Regions from separate parts of the Kitasatospora sp. NPDC088160 genome, predicted to be linked through region 3. Evidence: riboswitches for the same ligand, from Rfam matches in the RefSeq annotation. Region 3 holds a riboswitch; each other region holds the start of a gene.
The links. Region 3 has a riboswitch for cobalamin ahead of ACIOGZ_RS31550 (FecCD family ABC transporter permease). Riboswitches for the same ligand answer to the same signal wherever they lie in the genome.
Positions count from the first base shown of each region.

Region 1: it holds a riboswitch for cobalamin, as region 3 does, so the genes downstream of both, ACIOGZ_RS26820 (ABC transporter substrate-binding protein) here and ACIOGZ_RS31550 (FecCD family ABC transporter permease) in region 3, are expected to answer to the same signal.
Region 2: it holds a riboswitch for cobalamin, as region 3 does, so the genes downstream of both, ACIOGZ_RS24855 (CoA-acylating methylmalonate-semialdehyde dehydrogenase) here and ACIOGZ_RS31550 (FecCD family ABC transporter permease) in region 3, are expected to answer to the same signal.

Region 1 covers NZ_JBIUSS010000018.1:126,332-133,505, reverse strand. The annotation lists gene ACIOGZ_RS26835 (hypothetical protein) at 1-416, opposite strand, end outside; partial or broken gene ACIOGZ_RS26830 (STAS domain-containing protein) at 581-778, shown strand; gene tkt (transketolase) at 842-3,070, opposite strand; cobalamin riboswitch at 3,617-3,822, shown strand; gene ACIOGZ_RS26820 (ABC transporter substrate-binding protein) at 4,040-4,888, shown strand; gene ACIOGZ_RS26815 (iron chelate uptake ABC transporter family permease subunit) at 4,885-5,964, shown strand; gene ACIOGZ_RS26810 (ABC transporter ATP-binding protein) at 6,006-6,779, shown strand; gene ACIOGZ_RS26805 ((2Fe-2S) ferredoxin domain-containing protein) at 6,776-7,174, shown strand, end outside.
Region 2 covers NZ_JBIUSS010000016.1:112,757-119,930, reverse strand. The annotation lists gene ACIOGZ_RS24855 (CoA-acylating methylmalonate-semialdehyde dehydrogenase) at 1-1,299, opposite strand, end outside; cobalamin riboswitch at 1,516-1,707, opposite strand; gene ACIOGZ_RS24850 (nitrilase-related carbon-nitrogen hydrolase) at 1,962-2,906, shown strand; gene ACIOGZ_RS24845 (hypothetical protein) at 3,021-3,341, opposite strand; gene ACIOGZ_RS24840 (TNT domain-containing protein) at 4,043-4,753, shown strand; gene ACIOGZ_RS24835 (S8 family serine peptidase) at 5,188-6,384, shown strand; gene ACIOGZ_RS24830 (LLM class F420-dependent oxidoreductase) at 6,717-7,174, opposite strand, start outside.
Region 3 covers NZ_JBIUSS010000023.1:109,249-116,422, forward strand. The annotation lists gene ACIOGZ_RS31520 (ABC transporter substrate-binding protein) at 1-600, shown strand, start outside; gene ACIOGZ_RS31525 (amino acid ABC transporter permease) at 638-1,612, shown strand; gene ACIOGZ_RS31530 (amino acid ABC transporter ATP-binding protein) at 1,609-2,406, shown strand; gene ACIOGZ_RS31535 (CGNR zinc finger domain-containing protein) at 2,520-3,110, shown strand; gene sodX (nickel-type superoxide dismutase maturation protease) at 3,137-3,571, opposite strand; gene sodN (superoxide dismutase, Ni) at 3,795-4,190, shown strand; cobalamin riboswitch at 4,279-4,417, shown strand; gene ACIOGZ_RS31550 (FecCD family ABC transporter permease) at 4,507-5,589, shown strand; gene ACIOGZ_RS31555 (ABC transporter ATP-binding protein) at 5,589-6,353, shown strand; gene ACIOGZ_RS31560 (ABC transporter substrate-binding protein) at 6,376-7,174, shown strand, end outside.

The DNA.
Region 1 (7,174 bases), on a different contig from region 3:
ACAGTGCACTCGTTGACGTTCGACCCGGCGTAGGGGTTGCTCCAGTGGATCAACCCGCTCCAGGTGTCCACGCCGAAGCCGATCTGCCCCTCGGTGCCCGTCAGGAACCCGCACGACTCGGTCTTCCAGCTGGGGGCCACGTTCGGCAGGATGTAGCTCGGGGGCAGAGGACTGCCGGCGCTCCAGCACCCGTGGGCCAGGGTGGCCGAGCCGAGGTAGAGCATGCTGCCGGTCTGGTTCGACAGGGTGACCTGGGTGCTGCGCACCGCGTAGGCGGCGGACGCCACTGGGGCGGCCGACCGCGTCGTTCCGGCGGAGGGGCCGGCGGCCTGCGCCGCGGGAGCCAGGGCCAAGCCGGCGCTCAGCGCCAGGACGGCGGTCAGTACGGAGGACTGGACAACACGCTTGGAGGTCATGGCAGCCAACTCTCTATCGGAGGATGGTCAGGTACATGCCTCAACGGGATGGCGGACCTCGTTGGTTCACCAACCGCCACGACGTGCGGGAATGAGGGCTTGTGTGAGGTTGCGACCAGTCCTGTGGTTCCACCCTCCTCCGAGGGCGGAACAGCGAGACCGGTCTGGAGTTCTGCGACTCCAGCGGCATCACCGCTCTGCTGGCCGTCCGCAACGTGGCCGCCGAACAGGGCGCCGACATGGCCTTGGCCGCGGTCCCGGCCAACACCATCAGGATTCTGCACATCGTCGGACTGGACCGGGTCTTCGCCCTCCACCCCGACGTCTCGGCGGCCACCGCCACCAGCCCCACGGCACTCTGATCACAAGGAGCGTGCCAACGGTGCCGGGCCGCGCGAAGCGGACATCGGCCTCCTGCCCACCGTTCAAGTGTCGGAGCGGCTGAGGTCCCCGGTGCCACCTGTGGTCGGGGTGGAGGTCTGCTGGTGGCCGCCGGGACGCGGTGCCCGCCGGGTGTCGAGGATGCTGTCGCGGGCGGCTGCGGCGACCGCCTGGGGGGTGATGCCGAACTCGGTGTACAGGCGCTGGTAGTCGGCGGACGCGCCGTAGTGCTCCAGGCTGACGATCCGTCCGGCGTCGCCCACCATCTCCCGCCAGCCCTGTCCGACGGCGGCCTCGACGCTCACCCGGGCCCGTACGTCCAGGGGCAGAACATGGTCCTGGTAGTCCTGGGGCTGGGCGGCGAACCACTCCCGGCAGGGCATCGACACCACCCGCACCGCGAGTCCCCCGGCCGCCAGCAGGGTGCGGGCCTCCAGGGCGAGGTGCACCTCGGAGCCCGTCGCGATGAGGATGACGTCCGGCGTCGCGCCGCCCGGAGCCTCGGCCAGGACGTACCCGCCCCGAGCCGCTTCCCGTGCGGGGGCGAACTCGCCGCTGTCGCGGTCGAGGACAGGCAGGTTCTGGCGACTGAGGACCAGTCCGGCCGGGCGGTCGCGGTGTTCGAGGATGGTGCGCCAGCACGCGGTGGTTTCGTTGGCGTCGGCTGGGCGCACGACGTCCAGACCGGGGATGGCACGCAGTGCGGCCAGGTGTTCGACGGGCTGGTGGGTGGGGCCGTCCTCGCCCAGGCCGATGGAGTCGTGGGTCCAGACGTACGTGACCGGAAGTCGCATCAGGGCGGCCAGCCGGACGGCGGGGCGCATGTAGTCGGAGAAGGTCAGGAACGTGCCGCCGTAGGGGCGGGTCAGGCCCTGCAGGGCGATGCCGTTGAGGATCGCGCCCATGGCGTGTTCACGGATGCCGAAGTGCAGGGTGCGCCCGTAGGGGCCGCCCTTCCAGTTCTTTGTCTGGCGGTCGGTGGGGACGAAGGACGGCTGGCCGACCATGGTGGTGATGTTGCTGCCGGCCAGGTCGGCGGAGCCGCCCCACAGCTCGGGCAGGACCGGGGCCAGTGCGGTGAGGACCTCGCCCGAGGCGGCGCGGGTGGCCATGCCCTTGGCGTCGGGGGGAAAGGTCGGCAGGACGTCCGCCCAACCGTCGGGCAGCCGCTGCTCCCGCAGTCGGTCCAGCAGGACGGCGCGCTCGGGGTTCGCCGTGCGCCAGGCCGCGAACCTCTCGTCCCACTCGGCGTGCACCTGCCGGCCGCGGTCGGCGGCCTCGCGTGTGCGGCCCAGGACGTCCTCCTCGACGATGAAGTGCTCTTCGGGGTCGAAGCCCAGCAGCCGCTTGGTGGCGGCGACCTCGTCCTCGCCCAGCGCGGATCCGTGGGCCTTGCCGCTGTCCTGCTTGGTCGGGGCGGGCCAGCCGATCACGGTGCGCAGCATGATCAGCGAAGGGCGGCCGGTCTCCTGCCGGGCGGCGCGGGTGGCCGCCAGGAGCACGTCGACGTCCTCGACGTAGCGGCCGGTGCGCGTCCAGTCCACGGTCTGCACGTGCCAGCCGTAGGCGGCGTAGCGGGCCGGGACGTCCTCGCTGAAGGAGATGTCGGTGTCGTCCTCGATGGAGATGTGGTTGGAGTCGTAGAAGACGATGAGGTCGCCGAGTTCCTGGTGCCCTGCCAGGGAGGCGGCCTCGCCGGTGACGCCCTCCATCATGTCTCCGTCGGAGGCGATCACGTAGACGTGATGGTCGAAGGGGCTGGTGCCCGCTTCGGCGTCCGGGTCGAGGAGACCACGTTCGCGGCGGGCGGCCATCGCCATGCCCACCGCGCTGGCCAGGCCCTGGCCCAGCGGGCCGGTGGTGATCTCCACGCCGGGGGTGTGCCGGTGTTCGGGGTGCCCGGGGGTGGCGGAGCCCCAGGTCCGGTAAGCCTGCAGGTCCGAGAGTTCCAGGCCGTAGCCGGCCAGGTAGAGCTGGATGTAGAGGGTCAGGCTGGAGTGGCCGCAGGAGAGCACGAAGCGGTCCCGTCCCAGCCACCGGTCGTCGCCGGGGTCGTGGCGCATGACGTTCTGGAACAGCAGGTACGCCAGTGGGGCCAGGCTCATCGCGGTGCCCGGATGGCCGTTGCCGACCTTCTGCACCGCGTCGGCGGCCAGCAGCCGCACGGTGTCCACCGCCCGCGCGTCGACCTCGTCCCACCCTGTCCGCCCTGCCACCGGATCCGCGAGGGATTCGTCGCGCCGCGCGGTAGCGTCGTTCTGGTCGTTCGCCATGCCGTTGCTCCTTCGTCTCGGCTTGTCGTCCATCGTTCCTCCGGCACTGGGCGGGCACGACCGCCGGGCCGTCGCCCGCGTGATTGCTGGTGATGTACGAACTATCCCCAGGGGTGGCGCTCTGTCCGGCACGACACACCCTTTCGGTGAGCCGCTCCGCCTCGTCGCTTGCCCCCGAAGTGGGGGAACACACCCCTGACCACCCGTCGCAGGTCCGCGGGAGGGCGTGCGCGGGCCCCCCTTCGACGGCCCGGTGCCTCCGCCGCCGAGCAGGGTCGGTGACGGCGTGCTCGATCCGCTCGACGCCGACGACCAGCCGCGTCTCCGCCCGCCGGCCGAGTGGCGGCGCCCTACTTCCCCGTCACGTGCCCGGACGAGGTCCTGGACCACCACCTGCGGCACTACGCCGTCGAGTTCAGGAACTGGATCGTCGCCGCCCGCACCTGAGACCCCCGACCGGGCCCCGTGGCCGATCCCTCCCGCAACCCCAGGAACGGTCCAGACGACCATCCCACGGGCTGGCCAGCACCGACCTGACCACGCCTGATACCTTGCCATCGCCGTGGTGTACGGGAAACCGGTCTGAGTCCGGTGCGGCCCTCGCCACTGTTGCCGCGGAGTTCCGCGGCCCTCGCTGACCGGCTTTTCCAGCGGTCAGGGCCACTGGGCGGGTTGGAAGAGCCGTCCGGGAAGGTCGGCCGCGGCGCGTTGATGCGGAAGCCAGGAGACCGGCCACGGCGCTACATGTTCCACGAGGGTTTTGGAGAACACGTGCCCAGCGGTCTGCCGTATCCGTTCCGTTCCATATGTTCCGTACGTCCCACAGGTCCGATACGTGTCGGCCGGGCGGTCGCGGCCTTCCTGTTCATCGGCATGCTCGGAGCTTGCACGGGCGCCCCCGCGCCCACCACGTCCGGCGGGACGACCGGAACTGCCGCGCCGGTCAGCGTCGACAATTGCGGGTCCACCGTGACGGTCGGCGCGCCGCCCGACCGGCTGGTGACGCTCAACGAGGGTGCCACCGAGGTGGCCCTGGCCCTCGGCCTGCAGTCCCGCATGGCCGGTACCGCCTACCTCGACGATTCCATCCCGGAGAAGTGGAAGGCGGCCTACGACTCCGTCCCGGTGCTCTCCAAGGACTACCCGACGAAGGAGAAGCTCCTCGCGGCCCGTCCCGACTTCCTGTACGCCTCCTACTCCAGCGCGTTCACCGACAAGGTCGCGGGCACCCGGGGGGAACTGCGCGGCCAGGGCATCCCGTCGTACCTGTCCCCGTTCGGCTGCTCGGACAAGAGCCAGGTGCCGCCGACGACCTGGCAGGCGGTGTGGGGCGAACTGAACGACGTCGCCAAGGTCTTCGGTGTCACGGAGCGGGCCGCCGCGATCCAGCAGCAACAGGAGCAGCAGCTGGCCGAGTTCACGGCGACGGCCGCGGGCAAGGGCTTGAAGGTCCTGTGGTACGACTCGGACACCAAGGCGCCGTTCGTCGGGGCCGGCCACGGCGGACCTCAACTCGTTCTCAATGCCGTGGGCGCCCGCAACGTCTTCGGGGACCTGTCCGGTGGCTGGCAGAACGTGAGCTGGGAGAAGGTCGTCGCGGCGGACCCGGACGCCATCGTGGTCGCGGACGCCGGCTGGGACACGGCCCAGTCCAAGATCGACTACTTGGAGAACGACCCGGTGCTGAGCAAGCTCACCGCCGTGCAGCGCAAGGCTTTCGTGGTGGTGCCGTTCTCGGAGTCGACTCCCGGCGTGCTGCTCGCCGACGGTGCCGCCCGGGTGTCCGCGGGACTGGGCCGACTGCACCCGGGTTCATGACCGCGCCCCACCCCGCCGTCGCGCGGCCCCCTGGTCCGGGCCGCGCGACGGCGGCCCTGGCCATCGGTGCGGCCCTGCTCCTGGCCACCGTGCTCCTCGGCCTCGCCGTGGGCTCGCAACACGAGCCGGTCCGGACGGTGATCGACGTCGTGGTGCGCCGTCTCGGGCTGGGCAACCCGCACGTCACGCTGCTGGACGACCAGATCGTCTGGCAGTTGCGGCTGCCCCGCGTTCTGGGAGCGGCTGCCACCGGCGCAGGCCTCGCGGTCTGCGGCGCGGTGTTGCAGACGCTGACCGGGAACGACCTGGCCGATCCCTTCCTGCTCGGGATCTCGGACGGAGCCGCCGCCGGCGCGGTCACCGTGATCGTCCTCGGCGTCGGCGTGTCCGGCGCCGTGGGCACCGGCGCGGTGTCCACGGCGGCCTTCGCCGGTGCCCTGCTAGCCGCCGTCGTCGTCCTGGCACTGGCCGGCGCGCGCACCCGGTCGCTACCGACCACCCGGACCGTGCTCGCCGGCATCGCGGTGGGACAGATGTGCGGGGCCTACACCTCGTTCGTCGTGCTGGTCCTCGGGGACCGCAACGCGGCGCGCGGTGTCATGGAGTGGACGCTGGGCTCGGTCGCCGGCGTGCGGTGGCCCACCGCCGTCTTCCTGACCGCGGTCGCGCTGGCCGGTGTCACGGTCCTGGCCTCCTCGGCCCGCGACCTGGACGCCTTCGCGTTCGGCGAGACCGCCGCCCGCTCCCTCGGCGTCCACGTCGAGCGCACCCGTTGGGTCCTCGTCGCCACCGCCGCGCTGGTAACCGCGTGCCTGGTCGCCCACACCGGCGTCATCGGGTTCCTCGGCCTGGTCGTACCGCATGTCGTCCGTCTCGTCTGCGGCCCGCGCCACGCCCTCCTGCTGCCCGTGTCGGCACTGGTGGGCGCTTCCCTCCTGGTGGGCAGCGACATCGTGGCGCGCTCGGTCCTCCCCGACCGGGAGATCCCCGTCGGCGTCATCACGGCCGGGCTCGGAGCGCCCTTCTTCGCCTGGCTGCTGTGGCGCCAGGGGCGGGCCGACGGGAGGGGGCAGTGACGGTGACGCCCCCCGCCGAGCTGCGCACGGAGGGACTTCGTGTGAGCATCGGCGGAGCCACGCTGCTGGACGCGGTCTCGCTCGCGTTCGCCCCCGGCCGGATCACGGGCCTGCTCGGACCCAACGGCGCCGGGAAGACCACCTTGCTGCGCGCGGTCGCCGGACTGACCCGGCCGAGCGAGGGTCGGGTCCTCCTGGACGGAGAGGATCTCCACGCACTCACGGCCCGCCGACGAGCACGACAGGTGGCCTTCATGGAGCAGCAGGCGGACACCCGGCTGTCGCTGCCGGTCCGTCAGGTCATCGATCTCGGCCGCACGCCGCACCGCAGCCGCTGGCCCGTGCCGGCGAACTCCGCCACCGACGCCCACGAGCGGTCCGTGTTCGCCGCGGCCGTGGCCGCAGCCGACGTCGGCCACCTGCTCGACCGGTCCTGGCCGACGCTGTCGGGTGGCGAGCGGCAGCGGGTCCAGCTCGCGCGGGCACTGGTGCAGGAGCCCGGCGTGCTCCTGCTCGACGAGCCCACCAACCACCTCGACCTACGCCACCAACTCGGCTTCCTCGGCACCGTACGCGGGCTGGGCATCACCACGGTAGCCGCGCTGCACGACCTCGAACTCGCCGCCGCCTACTGCGACGAGGTCGCCGTCCTGCTCGACGGCCGACTGGTCGCCCACGGGCCCAGCTCCGACGTGCTCACCTCGCCGACGATCGCGCACGTCTACGGCGTCGACGTCACCGTGGAACGACACCCCCGGCACGACAGACCGCACATCCGGTGGAACGGACTGCTCCCCGAAGGGACAACACCATGACCCGCCCCGTCCCGGGCGCACTCGCCCGCCGCAGTGCCACGCTCCTGGTCGGCATGTCGATGGGGGAAGCCGTCCGCCGTGACGAACTCCTCCGGACAGCGGCGTCGCACCAGGCCTCGATCGCGTTCCTGCAGCAGGCAGACCCTTCCCTGTCGGCCGAGCTGACCAGGCTGGCCGACGCGGGCGCCGAGACCGTGGTCGTGATCGGCGTCCGCCTCGCGGCGTCCGGCCCGGCCCAGTCCTGGCTACGGCGGATCGCGGCGTACTGGTGGCGCAAGCGCGCGGGCCACCGTCCCGAACTCCTCGTCGCGACCCGCCTCGCCGACTCGCCGGACGCGGTCCCCGCGGTGGCCGCGGTGACGAGGGCCATCACCGGCCAGGAGCCCGGCCTCACG
Region 2 (7,174 bases), on a different contig from region 3:
GGTGTTCACCCGGCGCGCGAAGTCCCGAGCCGTGTCGCCGTCCCGGGTGTAGACGGCCACGCCGTTGCCGAACTCGTGCTCGCTGGGCAGGCGCAGCGCCTCCTCGTAGTCGGCGGCGCGGAGCACGGTCAGGACGGGGCCGAAGATCTCCTCCCGGTAGATCCGCATGTCGGGAGTCACGCGGTCGAACAGCGAGGCGCCGAGGAAGTAGCCGCCCTCGTGCCCCTCCAGCCGGAAGTCCCGCCCGTCGACCACGAGTTCGGCGCCCTCCTCGACCCCGAGGTCCAGGTAGCCGCGGACCCGCTCCAGCGCGTCGGCGCCGACCAGCGGGCCGAAGTCCGCCGCCGGGTCGTCCGAGCGCCCGACCTTCAACGCGGCGATCCGCTCGACCAGTTTGGCCACCAGGGCGTCGGCGGTCTCCTCCCCCACCGGGACGGCCACCGAGATCGCCATGCAGCGCTCGCCGGCCGAGCCGTAGCCGGCGCCGATCAGCGCGTCCGCGGCCTGGTCGAGGTCGGCGTCCGGCATCACGACCAGGTGGTTCTTGGCACCGCCGAAGCACTGCGCCCGCTTCCCGTGCGCGGCGGCGGTGGCGTACACGTACTGGGCGATCGGCGTGGAGCCGACGAACCCGACCGCCTGCACCCGCGGGTCCTCCAGCAGGGTGTCCACGGCCTCCTTGCCGCCGTTGACCACGTTCAGCACGCCCGGCGGCAGCCCGGCCTCCAGGAGCAGTTCGGCGAGGCGCAGCGGCACCGAGGGGTCGCGTTCCGAGGGCTTGAGGACGAAGGCGTTGCCGCAGGCGAGGGCGGGTGCGGCCTTCCAGAGCGGGATCATCGCCGGGAAGTTGAACGGCGTGATGCCCGCGACCACGCCGAGCGGCTGGCGCATCGAGTACACGTCGATGCCGGTGCCCGCGTTGTCGCTGAACTCGCCCTTCAGCAGGTGCGGGATGCCGGCGGCGAACTCCACGACCTCCAGGCCGCGCTGGATGTCCCCGTGGGCATCGGCCACGGTCTTGCCGTGCTCGGCGGACAGCAGCCGGGCCAGCTCGTCCTTCTCCTGCTCGACGAGTTGGAGGAAGCGCAGCAGGACGCGGGCCCGCCGCTGCGGGTTCCACCCGGCCCACCCGGGCTGGGCCTGCGCGGCGTCGGCGATCACCGCCTCGACCTCGGCCCGGCTGGCCAGCGGCACCCGGGCCTGCACCCGGCCGGTGTTGGGGTCGTACACGTCGCCGAAGCGACCGGAGGTGCCGGCGGTGGGCTTGCCGGCGACGAAGTGGGTCAGTTCTCGGACCATCGGGTTCCTTCTCTCGACAGGGGTGGGGAGAGGAGGAGGATCGGAGGCCGCCGCGGGTCGGCGGGCACACGGTGGTGCGCCCCGCGGCACGGGCGTGCGGCGGCGGAACGGAACGTCAGGGCGTGGACGCCCCGGCGGCCGTGGGCACGGGACGACCAGGAGCGGCAGTGGAGCGGGAGCAGCCCGGAGTCATGCGTGTCGTCTCCATCCTCGTGGAAAACACGGAACACCCGCGGCCGGTATCCTGACTCCCGGATCACCGCACGCCCCCAGGCCTTCCCGGCTGGCTGCCAGTGGCCTTCGTCTGCGAGGACGAGCTCCCCGGTCACAGTGGCGGGACCGTGCCGGACTCACACCGGCTTCCCTGACACCGCGGACCTGTCGTCGACCATATAGTTGGACGTCCTAGTAAGTCCAGAGGCCCGCACGCGCGTTGCGCCATCGGGTTTCCGCCGCGCTGATCTCCTGCCCGACGCGGTCGCCGCACAGCCGCACAGCCGCACAGCCGCACAGCCGCACACCATTCGCCGGCCACCCCTTGCCGGAACGTTCCGGCATGGCTACATTTTCACCACGCCAGCAAAGCTGACTGAACTTTCAGTTATATCGCAGGGCCTTCACCGGCACCTCCGTATCAGCGCCAGAGAACAGAAGGAACACCCGTGACCTCGTACGCCGTCCTCACCTCCTTCGGCTCCCCGCTCGGCTCCCCCGGCCGCACCAGGCCCGCCGAACGCGCACCGCTGCGCGTCGGGCTCGTGCAGATGCGCTGGCACACCGACCCGGCCGAGCACGACGCCCGGCTGCGCGAGGGCGTGGCACTCGCCGCCGCGCAGGGCGCGACGATGGTGTGCCTGCCCGAGCTGACCCGCAGTCCCTACTTCTGCAACACCGACGACCCGATGGGGGAGGGCGCCGCCCGCCACCTGGAGGACGTCGAGACGGGGCCCACCACCCGCCTCGCCGCCGAACTCGCCGCCGAACTCGGCATCAGCGTCCACGCCTCCCTGTACGAGCGCGCCGAGGACGGCGGCCTCGGCTACAACACGGCCGTCTGCGTGGACCGCGACGGCACCCTCGTCGCCAGAACCCGGAAGAACCACATCCCGGCCTTCCCCGGCTACCGCGAGGACCTGTGCTTCCGCCCCGGCGACAGCGGGTTCCCCGTCCTGGCCCACCAGGGCGCCGCCTTCGGCTTCCCCACCTGCTGGGACGAGTGGTTCCCCGAACTCGCCCGCGCCTACGCGCTCGGCGGCGCCGAAGTCCTCGTCCACCCCACCGCCATCGGCTCCGAGGTGGACCTCCCGGACTTCGACACCCGGCCCATGTGGGAGCACGCCATCAGCGCCAACGGCCTCGCCAACGCGCTGTTCATGATCGTGCCCAACCGGATCGGGACGGAGGGCCGGTCCACCTTCTACGGCTCGTCGTTCATCTCCGACCCGTACGGCCGGATCCTGCTCCGCGCCCCGCGCGACCGGCCCGCCGTCCTCGTCGCCGACCTCGACCTCGACCAGTGCCGGGACTGGCGGGAGTTCGGCCTCCTGCGCACCCGCCGCCCCGAGCTGTACGCCCCGCTGACCGCGACGAGCCGCACCGACGCCTGACCGGACGCCCCGGCGCACCCACGCCGGGGCGTCCCGCCGCCACGAGTCGACGTGCCGGGACTGACGCCAACTACCTTTTCCAGTAGCGTAGTTGACGTGACCGACGCGCCGACCTCAGGTGGTGGCCGTCGGAGCGGGCGAAGCCGCACCGGCGGACGGCGGGGCCTGGCAGGGCAGGACGACCATCACACTCACACCCTGGCCGGGCTTCGACGCGCCCGCCGAAACGGTGTAGCCGTCGGACTCGTGGACGGCATCGAACTCCCAGGTGGGCGGGGTGGACTGAGCGTCCGCACCGGACGCCGACGAGGTGATCTTGAAGCCCTCGCCCGCCAGCTTCTCCCGCAGCGCCCGCAGCACCTCGGGGCGCTGGTCGTCCGTGGCCTTGAGCAGGATCCCCGAGCTGAGCTGGTAGGCCTCGCCCTCGTCGGCCACACCCAATCCCCGCCCCGGGCACCTGTAGTAGCCGATGAGCTTGCTCCACGGATCCCGCTCGAGGCCCGTCAGCTCGCGCACGTGGCCCTGGACCCGATCCGTCCGGGCCAGCGCCTCCTCCCGGGACTCGACACGTGTGGGCTCGCTCGGCGTTTCCCGTCCTCCGCCCGGCGTTTCCCGCCCTCCGCCCGGCGACCCCACGGACGAGCATGAGCCGAGCACCAGGGCACCCGACACCATCAGCACGGCCGCGCAGGCCGCCCGTGCGCCCGCCCCGGCCGGCACGGCCGTCGATCTCTTGAACAAGTGCAGTACTCTCCCCCGCTGACAGGTGTGCGTTTTTGCCATCCGGATGCTACGGCACCACCGGAAAGGCTCCGCATGTGCCGAAGCGTGACAGCCGACACCAAGGCGCGTGCGGTCGTCTGACAAGCGCTACCCCGGTGAAGGCGGAGGGCTGGATGAGGGCGAGGGAGCGGACGGGACGGGTCCGGCTCCCGCGAGCCGAGCATCCGTCAGCGGCATCGGCCGAACGGGTGGGCACCAGCGGCGTCGGACATCTTGTGCGCGCACGAAGGCAAATCGCCGTGCGTAACTGTGCGCGGGTCCGGCGGCCACACGGTCCGCCGTACGAGCCGACGGCCGCAACCCGCCCAGTCCCACCCCTCCACGCCCCGCACCCCGAACGGAGCCGCCCGCCCATGCGCACCCCCACTCTCGCCGCCCTCTCGCTGGCGATCGCCCTACCCCTGACGGGGCTGGCCGCCACCGGCACCGCCGCCGCACAGTCCTCCTCCCGGGCGGTGCCGATCACGGAGTGCGAGGGCGTCCCCAAGGTCCGCGATACCGGCGCCGAGAACTACCTCTGCACCCGGAAGGAACTCGGCCCGGTCACCCTGCCGACGGACTCCGTGCTGACCAAGCTGCTGGCGGGCTACGACCGGCTGGGCGGAGTGACGCCGGTGCGCTTCCTGGACTGGTACCGGGACTGGAGGGGGTGGAAGTACCCGGACCACAACGGCTTCACCGACAACGACGGCACCCTCGACATGGCCGTACAGAGCATGACGGAGCACCAGAAGCTGGACCGCTTCGGGAACAGCGCCTACGGCTCGTTCCTCGCCCCCGGCGGCACACTGTTCTCCCAGCGCGCCCTTCCGCCGGACTCCCTCAACGGGGGCGAGGACAACTACCACTGCTTCGAGGTGCAGAGGCCGTTCAACGTCCAGCAGGGGCACATCGCGGGCGCGTTCTCCCAGCCGGGCAACGGACTCCAGCAGTGGCTCGACCCGGCCCTGAAGCCGGGCGACATCCCGGGCACGTACGACGTCGCCGCCCTCATCACCGCCGGGTACCTGACCGAACACGCCGCCGACAAGACCTTCTGCCTGTCGAGCCAGAACGACGCCTGACCCCCACCCGGCCGGACCTGGCTGCGCACGCCCGGCAACCGGCAACCGGCAACCGGCAACCGGCCCGCCACGCCCTGCTACGCGCTCGGCGGGGCTGCCGCAGCAGTCGGCACGGGCCTGTGACCTGCGGCTTCAATGCGGAGCGGGCAACGAGAACCGGTTACTCCTCGTCAAGTCGCCAGCGCGGCGGACCGGCGAGGCGACAGGGCCTGGGCGAGGTCGGTATGGGTCGCACCGCGCTCCGGCCACCGGACGACCGGCAGGGCTGGTTCCCCCGCCTCGGCCTCCCGGCACCCACCCCCGTACGGGTTGTCCGCTCCCCGCGCCCGGCAGGGCGGCGCGGATGCGACCGCCGCACCAGGGATGATCCGGGTGCCCTGCGGCCGCCGGGCCCGCAGGCAACCCGACTGACCCGACTGATCGGAGCCCGATCCGTGCCCCTGCCCCTCCGCCGGGCGTCGGCGGCCCTGCTGCTGACCCTCACACCCGTCACGGCCCTTGCGCCCGCCGCGTATGCCGCCCAGCCACCCACCGCCTCCACCGCCGTGGCCGTGGCGCACTCCGCCAGTGCCGTGCCCGGGCAGTACATCGTCACCCTCAAGCACGGCCGCGACCCTGGTGAGGTCCTGCGCGGCCTCGGCATCACCCCCAGGTTCACCTACACCGACACGCTGAACGGCTTCGCCGCCACCCTCGACCCCCTCCTGCTGCGCGCCGTACGAACCAGCCCCGCCGTCGAAGCCGTCGAGGAGAACACCACCCTCCGCGTCCCGGCCCCCCACGACGGTGCGAGCGCCACCCGGGCACCGGCCGCCACCTGGGGCCTGGACCGCATCGACCAGCGGAACCTGCCCCTGGACGGCCAGTTCACCACCCACGGCCACGGCGCCGGAACGACCGCCTACATCCTCGACACCGGCATCGACTACACCCACCCGGAATTCGACGGCCGCGCCGTACCCGGCTTCGACGCCGTCGGCGACGGCCAGAACGGCCGCGACTGCCACGGCCACGGCACCCACGTCGCCGGCACCGTCGCCGGCCGCACCTACGGCGTCGCCCCGCAGGCCCGCCTCGTCTCCGTACGCATCGTCGACTGCACCGGCAACGGCGACAAAGCCCAGATGATCGCCGGCCTCGACTGGGTCGCCCACCACGCCCAGTACCCCGCCGTCCTCAACGCCTCCGCCGGCGAGGAACGCTCCCAGGCCCTCAACGACGCCACCACCGCACTCTCCGACAAGGGCGTCCTGCCCGTCGTCTCCGCCGGCAACGACGCCGCCGACGCCTGCACCGCCTCCCCCGCCTCCGCGGACCGGGTCGTCACCGTCGCCGCCACCAACCGGCAGGACCAGGAGAGCACCTTCTCCAACTGGGGCCCCTGCGTCACCCTCCACGCCCCCGGCCAGGCCATCGAATCCGCCAAACTCGGCGGCGGCAGCACCACCCTCAGCGGCACCTCCATGGCCGCGCCCCACGTCACCGGCGCCGCCGCCCTCTACACCGCCGAACACCCCGACGCCGACCCCGCCGAGACCGCCGCCTTCCTCCAACGCGCCGCCACCCGGAACGTCCTGAGCAACGTCCACCAGGACACCCCCAACCTCCTCCTCTTCACCGACGGCCTGTAACACCGCCCGCCACCACGGCACTTCGGGCCCGGTCCGGCCGTTCCCGCCGGACCAGGCCCGAACCCCGCGTTCTCCCCGGGCCGCGGCGATGACTCGATGGTGCGCGTCCGGAGGGCGGTCCCGTCGTTGACCGGACCCCCGGCCCGGGCCCGGGTGGTTGCCCGGTGCGCGGCCCGCGTCCACGTGAGACCACCGCTCGCCCATACGACACGATCGGGCCAGATCCGCTTGCGCTGGATTGCGCTCGTGCAGGTGGCCATGAACGCAATGCAGTCGGGGCGCTTCACGGATGGGGCTGGAACTTGACTGATGGCGGCCGGCCCTCGGCTCGTTCAGTGGGGGAGGCGGGCGTGTCGGCGGAGGAAGTCGGCGACGTCCTGGACGTCGTCGAGGGGCAGGGGGTAGACGACGAGGCGGGTGAGGCCGAGTGCTGCGTAGCGGTGGTAGGCCTCGGTGTCGACGGGCGTCATGGCGGTGTAGTTGAGTTCGAGGGGGCCCAGCCGGGCGGGGCGTTCGACCTCGTCGGCCGCCTTGCGCAGCCCGGCGAGGTTGGCGGCGAGCTGGTCGGGGCTGTCGCCGGCGCCGAACCAGCCGTGGCCGCGGGCGACGGCCCTGCGGTAGGCGGCGGGGCTGTGTCCGCCGATGAGGATGCGCGGGCCGCCGGTCTGTACGGGGCGGGGGTGGGCGTCGAGGTGGTCGAAGGCGACGTACCTGCCCTGGAAGGAGGGTGCGGGCTGGGTCCACAGGGCCGTCATGGCGTCGAGGTACTCGTCGGTGCGCGCGCCGCGCT
Region 3 (7,174 bases):
GACTCCGGCTTCACCGCGATCATCCCCGGCATCCAGTCGAACAAGTTCCAGCTCGGCATGTCGTCCTTCACGGACAACAAGGAGCGCGAGCAGATCGTCGACATGGTGACCTACTTCAACTCCGGCAGCGCCATCGCGGTCAAGAAGGGCAACCCCGACAAGGTCGACCCCGCCGACCTGTGCGGCAAGAAGGTCGCCGTCCAGACCGGCACCACCCAGGCCGACGAGATCAAGGACACCCGCAACCCGGACTGCGCCAAGAACGGGAAGCCGGGCATCCAGAACGACGGCGACAAGTTCGACCTCCAGACGGACGTCACCAACGCCGTCGTCTCCGGCCGCGACCAGGCGATGATGGCCGACTCCCAGGTCGTCGACTACGCGATCAAGCAGGCCGGCGGCCAGCTGGAGAAGCTCGGCTCCACCTACGGCGTGGCCCCCTACGGCGTCGCCGTCACCAAGGGCTCCAAGCTCACCCCCGCGATCCAGGGCGCCGTCCAGTCGCTGATCGACGACGGCACCTACAAGCAGATCCTCACCAAGTGGGGCGTCGAGTCCGGCGCCCTCGACAAGTCGACCGTCAACGGCGCCGTGAACTGACCGTCCGCCTGCTCCATCTCTCCCCCGAGGCCACACCGTGAACTCTCTGGACAAGGGGAAGGCGGAGGAGGGACGGCCTGAGACCATCAAGGCCGTCCCGGTCCGCCACCCCGGACGCTGGGTGGGCGCCGTCGTCATCGCCCTGCTCGCGGCGATGCTGCTGAGCGCCCTCTTCACCAACCCCGCTTTCAAGTGGGACATCGTCGGGCAGTACCTGTTCCACGACAGCATCGTGCACGGCATGGTCGTCACGCTGGAACTGACCGTCCTCTCCATGCTGATGGGCGTGATCGGCGGCATCGTCCTCGCCGTGATGCGCCTGTCCCCGAACCCCCTGCTCTCCGGCACCGCCTGGATGTACATCTGGGTCTTCCGCGGCACCCCGGTGCTGGTGCAGCTGGTGTTCTGGAACTTCCTCGGCCTGATCTGGGCCAAGCTGTCGATCGGCGTCCCGTGGGGGCCGGAGTTCTGGTCCGCGGACACCAACGTCCTGATCCCGACCTTCGTCGCCGCCCTGCTGGGCCTCGGCCTCAACGAGGCCGCCTACATGGCGGAGATCGTCCGCGGCGGCATCCAGTCGGTGGACGAGGGCCAGACCGAGGCCGCCCACGCGCTCGGCATGAGCCGGTTCCAGACCATGCGCCGGATCGTCCTGCCCCAGGCCATGCGGGTGATCATCCCGCCGACCGGCAACGAGACCATCTCGATGCTCAAGACCACCTCGCTGGTCAGCGTGATCTCCCTGGAGGAGATCTTCCGGGCCGGTCAGGTCATCTACTCCCGGAACTACCAGAACATCCCGCTGCTGATCGTGGTCAGCCTCTGGTACCTGTTCTTCACCTCGCTGCTGACCATCGGCCAGTACTACATCGAGCGCTACTACGCCCGCGGCTCCAACCGGACCCTCCCGCCCACCCCGTTGCAGCGGCTGCGGGGCCTGTTCGCCGGGAAGCCCGCCCCGAAGACCGGCGCCGACGTCGTCCCGGGGCTCGAGGGAGGTGGTCACGTATGACCGACCTGAGCAAGACCCCGGCCGCCGCCACCGGACAGCCGATGGTGCGCGCCGAGGGCGTCCACAAGTCCTACGGCTCCGTGCACGTGCTCAAGGGCATCGACCTGGAGGTCAAGCAGGGCGAGGTGTTCTGCCTGATCGGCCCCTCCGGCTCCGGCAAGTCGACCTTCCTGCGGTGCATCAACCACCTGGAGAAGATCAACGGCGGACGCCTCTGGGTGGACGGCGAACTGGTCGGCTACCAGCAGAAGGGCGACAAGCTCTACGAGCTCAAGGACCGCGAGGTCGCCGTCAAGCGGCGCGACATCGGCATGGTCTTCCAGCGCTTCAACCTGTTCCCGCACATGACGGCCGTCGAGAACGTCATGGAGGCCCCGGTCCAGGTCAAGGGCGAGAGCAAGGCCGCCGCCCGGGAGCGGGCGATGGTCCTGCTGGAGCGGGTCGGCCTCGCCGACAAGGCGAAGAACTACCCCTCCCAGCTCTCCGGCGGCCAGCAGCAGCGCGTCGCGATCGCCCGCGCGCTGGCCATGAAGCCCAAGCTGATGCTGTTCGACGAGCCCACCTCGGCGCTCGACCCCGAACTGGTCGGCGACGTCCTCGACGTCATGCGCGGCCTCGCCGAGGAGGGCATGACCATGGTGGTCGTCACCCACGAGATGGGCTTCGCCCGCGAGGTCGGCGACGCGCTGGTGTTCATGGACGGCGGCGTGGTGGTCGAGTCCGGCAACCCCCGCGAGGTGCTCACCGACCCCCGGCACGAGCGCACCCGCGCCTTCCTCTCCAAGGTGCTGTAGAACCGTACCGACCGGCGCCCGGCAGGCTGCTCCTGCCGGGCGCCGACGTTTTCCCCACCCAGGTAATAGGCTGGACGCAATCAGCCCGTTACCGACCTTCTGGAAGGACCTCCGTGGAGCTCGCCTCGTACGCCGATCTCGCCGTTCGGCTGGTGAACACCGAGGAGCCCGGGCGCGGCACCGACACGCTGACGTCCGTGGACGCGGTGCGCGGCCTGTTCTCCGACTCCTCACGGGCCGCCGCACAGGCCGACGAGTCCGACCTGCCCCGGCTGCGGGCGGTGCGGACCAGGCTGCGCGGGGTCTTCGAGGCCGCCGCCGAGGGCGACGAGATCCGGGGCGTCGACCTGCTGAACAGCCTGCTGATGGAGTACCCGGTCAGCCCGCTGGTCTCCGGGCACGACTACCTGGACGACGCCGGCCGGCCGCGCTGGCACCTGCACCTGGCCGACAACTCGCCCACCGCCACCGCGCACTTCAGCGCGGTCGCCTGCATGGGCCTGGCCGTCCACCTGACCGAGCTGGGCGCCGACCGGCTCGGCATCTGCCAGGCCGCGCCCTGCCGCAACGCCTACCTGGACACCTCGACCAACCGCTCCCGCCGCTACTGCTCGGACCGCTGCGCGACCCGCGCCAACGTCGCCGCGTACCGGGCCCGCAAGCGCCAGGAGGCCGAGGCCGCGGCACTCGGCGCCGCCGGCTAGGTCCTGTCCGGGCCGGGCCCAGGGGGTCAGAGCTCGTCCGCCCAGACGCCCAGGCGGCGGGCCAGACCCGGCACCCGGGCCAGCCGGGTGCCCAGCAGCAGCCGCTCCAGCCGCCGCCCCGGCGCCAGCCAGGCCGGGCGCGGGCGCAGCCGCAGCAGCACCCGGCCGAGCACCAGCTCGTCCGGGACCGGGCCGTAGCTGCGGCTGTCGCTGTCCACCGGCCGGTTGTCGGACAGCAGCCACCAGCCCCTCGGACGCCGCTCGGCGGCCCGCTTCACCACCAGCAGGTCCTGCTGGAAGGGGTGCCGGAAGAGCACCACCGCGCCGGGCCGGATCGGCGCGCCGTAGCGCACCAGCAACTGGTCGCCCTCGCGCAGGGTCGGGACCATCGACGGGCCCGCCACGTCGACCAGCCCGAACGGCACCGCGCCGCCGCCCCGGCCCCGGGGTTCCGTGCCCATCGGTTCCGCGTCCGCCGGTTCCGTGCTCCGCGCCACGACTCCTCCTCCCGGACCGCCCGGTCCCAGTCTGCCGTACGGACCGTCACCCCGTTCGATCCGTTCGATGTCCGGATTACCCCGGTTCCGGGTCCGCCTTTTGCCCTAGGCCCACCGCCCGATCGCGAAACCCCGGGTGCGGAAGGGTAATCTCGGGCGCGGGAAGACGATCTAAGGAAGGACTCCCATGTTCTCTCGTCTGTTTGCACCGCGCGCCACCGCCCACGCCCACTGTGACCTGCCCTGCGGCGTGTACGACCCGGCGCAGGCCCGGATCGAGGCCGAGTCGGTCAAGGGCACCCAGGAGAAGTACCAGGCCAACGAGGACCCGGCTTTCCGCACCCGCGCCCTGATCATCAAGGAGCAGCGTGCCGAGGCCGTCAAGCACCACATCTCGGTGCTGTGGAGCGACTACTTCAAGGCCCCGCACTTCGAGAAGTACCCGCAGCTGCACCAGCTGATCAACGACACCCTGAAGGCCGCCTCGGCCGCCAAGGCGTCCACCGACCCCGCCACCGGCCAGGCCCTGCTGGACCTGATCGCCGAGGTCGACAAGATCTTCTGGGAGACCAAGCAGGCCTGAGCCTGACGCGTCGCCACCCGACCGCCCCCGTCCGCGAGCCCGGACGGGGGCGGTCGTGCGTTCACGCCCCATCCGAGCCCGGTAAGGGTTGCCTAGCCTGAGTGGCTGTTATGCTGCCAGGGCGTCCGAGGGGGAAGTCCGGTGTGAATCCGGCGCTGACCCGCAACGGTGAGCACGGCCCCGGGGCCGCGCCAGCCCGATCGCCCCCGGCCGCTGAACTCCCGACAACTCGCCGTGGACTGCGAGGGGATGGCGCCCGGGCCCGCGCCCGACCGGTGCCGCCCCCGCGCACCCGCGGCCCGAGGCAAGGCGCACCGTGAGCAGCACCGCAGCCGCGGGCAGTGGCGCAACGAGCCCGCCCGCCCGCCGAATACCCGCCCTCCCGCTCGCCGTCGGCCTGGCCGCCGCCCTGCTGCTCTCGCTGCTCTGCGGCGTGGCGCTGGGCGCCTCCGGGATCGGCCTGCCCCGCGCCCTGCGGCTGCTGGCCGCCGGGCTGACGGGCGGACGGCTGGAGGCGGACGAGGCCGCCGCCTACGCGATCGTCTGGGAGATCCGGCTGCCGCGCGCCGTGCTGGCCTCGGTGGTCGGCGCCGGGCTGGCCGCCACCGGGGTCGCCGTCCAGGCCCTGGTGCGCAACGCGCTGGCCGACCCGTTCGTGCTCGGCATCTCCTCCGGCGCGGCCGTCGGCGCCAACGCCGTGCTGCTGCTCGGCGCCTTCGCCTCGCTCGGGGTGTGGGCGATCTCGGCCTCCGCGTTCGGCTCCGCGCTGGTCGCCATGGTTCTGGTCTACCTCGCGGCGCGCACGGCCTACGGGCTCACCCCGCTGCGGCTGGTGCTCACCGGCACCGCGCTCTCCTACGGCTTCTCCGCCGTCACCGCGCTGATGGTCTTCGCGGCCGCCCGAGGCGAGGCCGCCCGGGACGCCATGATGTGGCTGCTCGGCAGCCTCGGCGGCGCCACCTGGGGCTCGGTGCCGATCGCCGCCGCCACCGTGCTGGCCGGCCTGGCGTACCTGGCCTGCGCCGCCGGCCGGCTGGACGCGCTCGCCATGGGCGACGAGACGGCCGCCTCGCTGGGCGTGGACCCGGACCGGCTGCGCCGCGAGCTGTTCGTGGTGACCGCCGCCGTCACCGGCACGGTGGTGGCCGTCAGCGGGGCGATCGGCTTCGTCGGGCTGATGGTGCCGCACCTGGCCCGGATGCTGGTCGGCGCCGGGCACCGCCGGGTGCTGCTGGTCGCGCCGCTCGCCGGGGCGCTGCTGCTGGTCTGGGTGGACATCGTCTCGCGCACCCTGCTGGCGCCCGCCGAACTGCCGGTCGGGGTGGTCACCGCGGTGCTCGGGGTGCCCTGTTTCCTGCTGCTGATGCGCCGTCGCGGCTATTCCTTCGGAGGCCGCTGATGGATCTCGCCCTGGACTCCGTCTCGGTCGAGCTGGCCGGCGCCCGGCTGGTCCACGACGTCGCCCTGGACGCCGCCGCCGGGCAGGTGGTCGGACTGGTCGGGCCCAACGGCAGCGGCAAGTCGACGCTGCTGCGCTGCGTCTACCGGGCGCTGCGGCCGGCCGCCGGGGCCGTCCGGCTGGACGGCGCGGACCTGCACGCGCTGACCGCGCGCGAGGCCGCCCGGCGGGTGGCCGCACTCCCCCAGGAGCACTCCGCCGAGTTCGACTTCACGGTGGCCGAGGTGGTCGCCATGGGCCGGTTGCCGCACCGGCGCGGGCTGGGCGGCCCGGGTGCGGACGACCACGCGCGCTGCACGGAGGCGCTGCGCAAGGTCGGCGCCGAACAGTTGGCCGGGCGGGGCTTCCTGAGCCTGTCCGGCGGCGAGAAGCAGCGGGTGCTGATCGCCCGCGCGCTGGTCCAGGAGCCCCGGCTGCTGGTGCTGGACGAGCCCACCAACCACCTGGACATCGGCCACCAGTTGGACGTGCTGGCGCTGGTCCGGGAGGCCGGCCCGACGGTGCTCACCGCGCTGCACGACCTCAACCTGGCGGCCGGCCACTGCGACCTGCTGTACGTGCTGCGGGCCGGCCGGATCGTCGCCTCGGGGCCGCCCGCCGAGGTGCTCCGACCCGCCCTGCTGGCCGAGGTGTTCGGCGTCCGGGCCACCCCCGTCCGGCACCCGGTGACCGGCGCCGTCCAACTGCTCTTCGACCGGATCTGACCCACCCCCCGAAGGAACCCCCGTGCGCACCAAGGCCGTTGCCATCACCGCCCTGCTCACCCTCGGGCTCACCGCCTGCGGCGCCGAGATCGCCCCGAGCGGCGACGCCACCGCCGCCTCCGCCCACTACCCGGTGACCGTGGAGAACTGCGGCACCAAGCTCACCTTCCCGCAGAAGCCCGCCCGGACGGTGACCAACGACGTCGGCATCACCGAGCTGATGCTCGCCCTCGGCCTGGCCGACCGGATGGCCGGCTACGTGATGCCCGACGACAAGGGCCGGGTCGACCAGGTCGCCTGGAAGGACGGCTACCAGCAGACCGCGTGGCTCTCCAAGAAGGAGATCACCAAGGAGATCGTGCTGGGCGCCAAGGCCGACCTGGTCTTCGCCGGCTGGCACTACGGCTTCGACGAGGGCCGCGGCTTCACCCCGCAGGCGCTCAAGGACCTCGGCATCCCCTCGTACGTGCTCAGCGAGTCCTGCCGCAGCGGCAAGGGCACCGAGCGCGGCGTGATGTCCCCGCTGGACGCGCTCTACACCGACCTGGCCAACCTCGGCGAGATCTTCGACGTCCGCGACCGGGCGGACAAGCTGGTCGCCGATTTCAAGGCGCAGGTCGCCGCCGCCCCGCAGCCCGAGCGCCGGCCGTCCGTGTTCCTGTACGACAGCGGGCAGGACAAGCCGTACACCGCCGGGAAGTTCGCCGCGGCCGACGAGATCATCGCCAAGGCCGGCGGGGCCAACGTGATGGGCGACCTCGCGGACACCTGGGTCACCGTCGGCTGGGAGAGCGTGGTCCAGCGCGACCCCGAGGTGATCC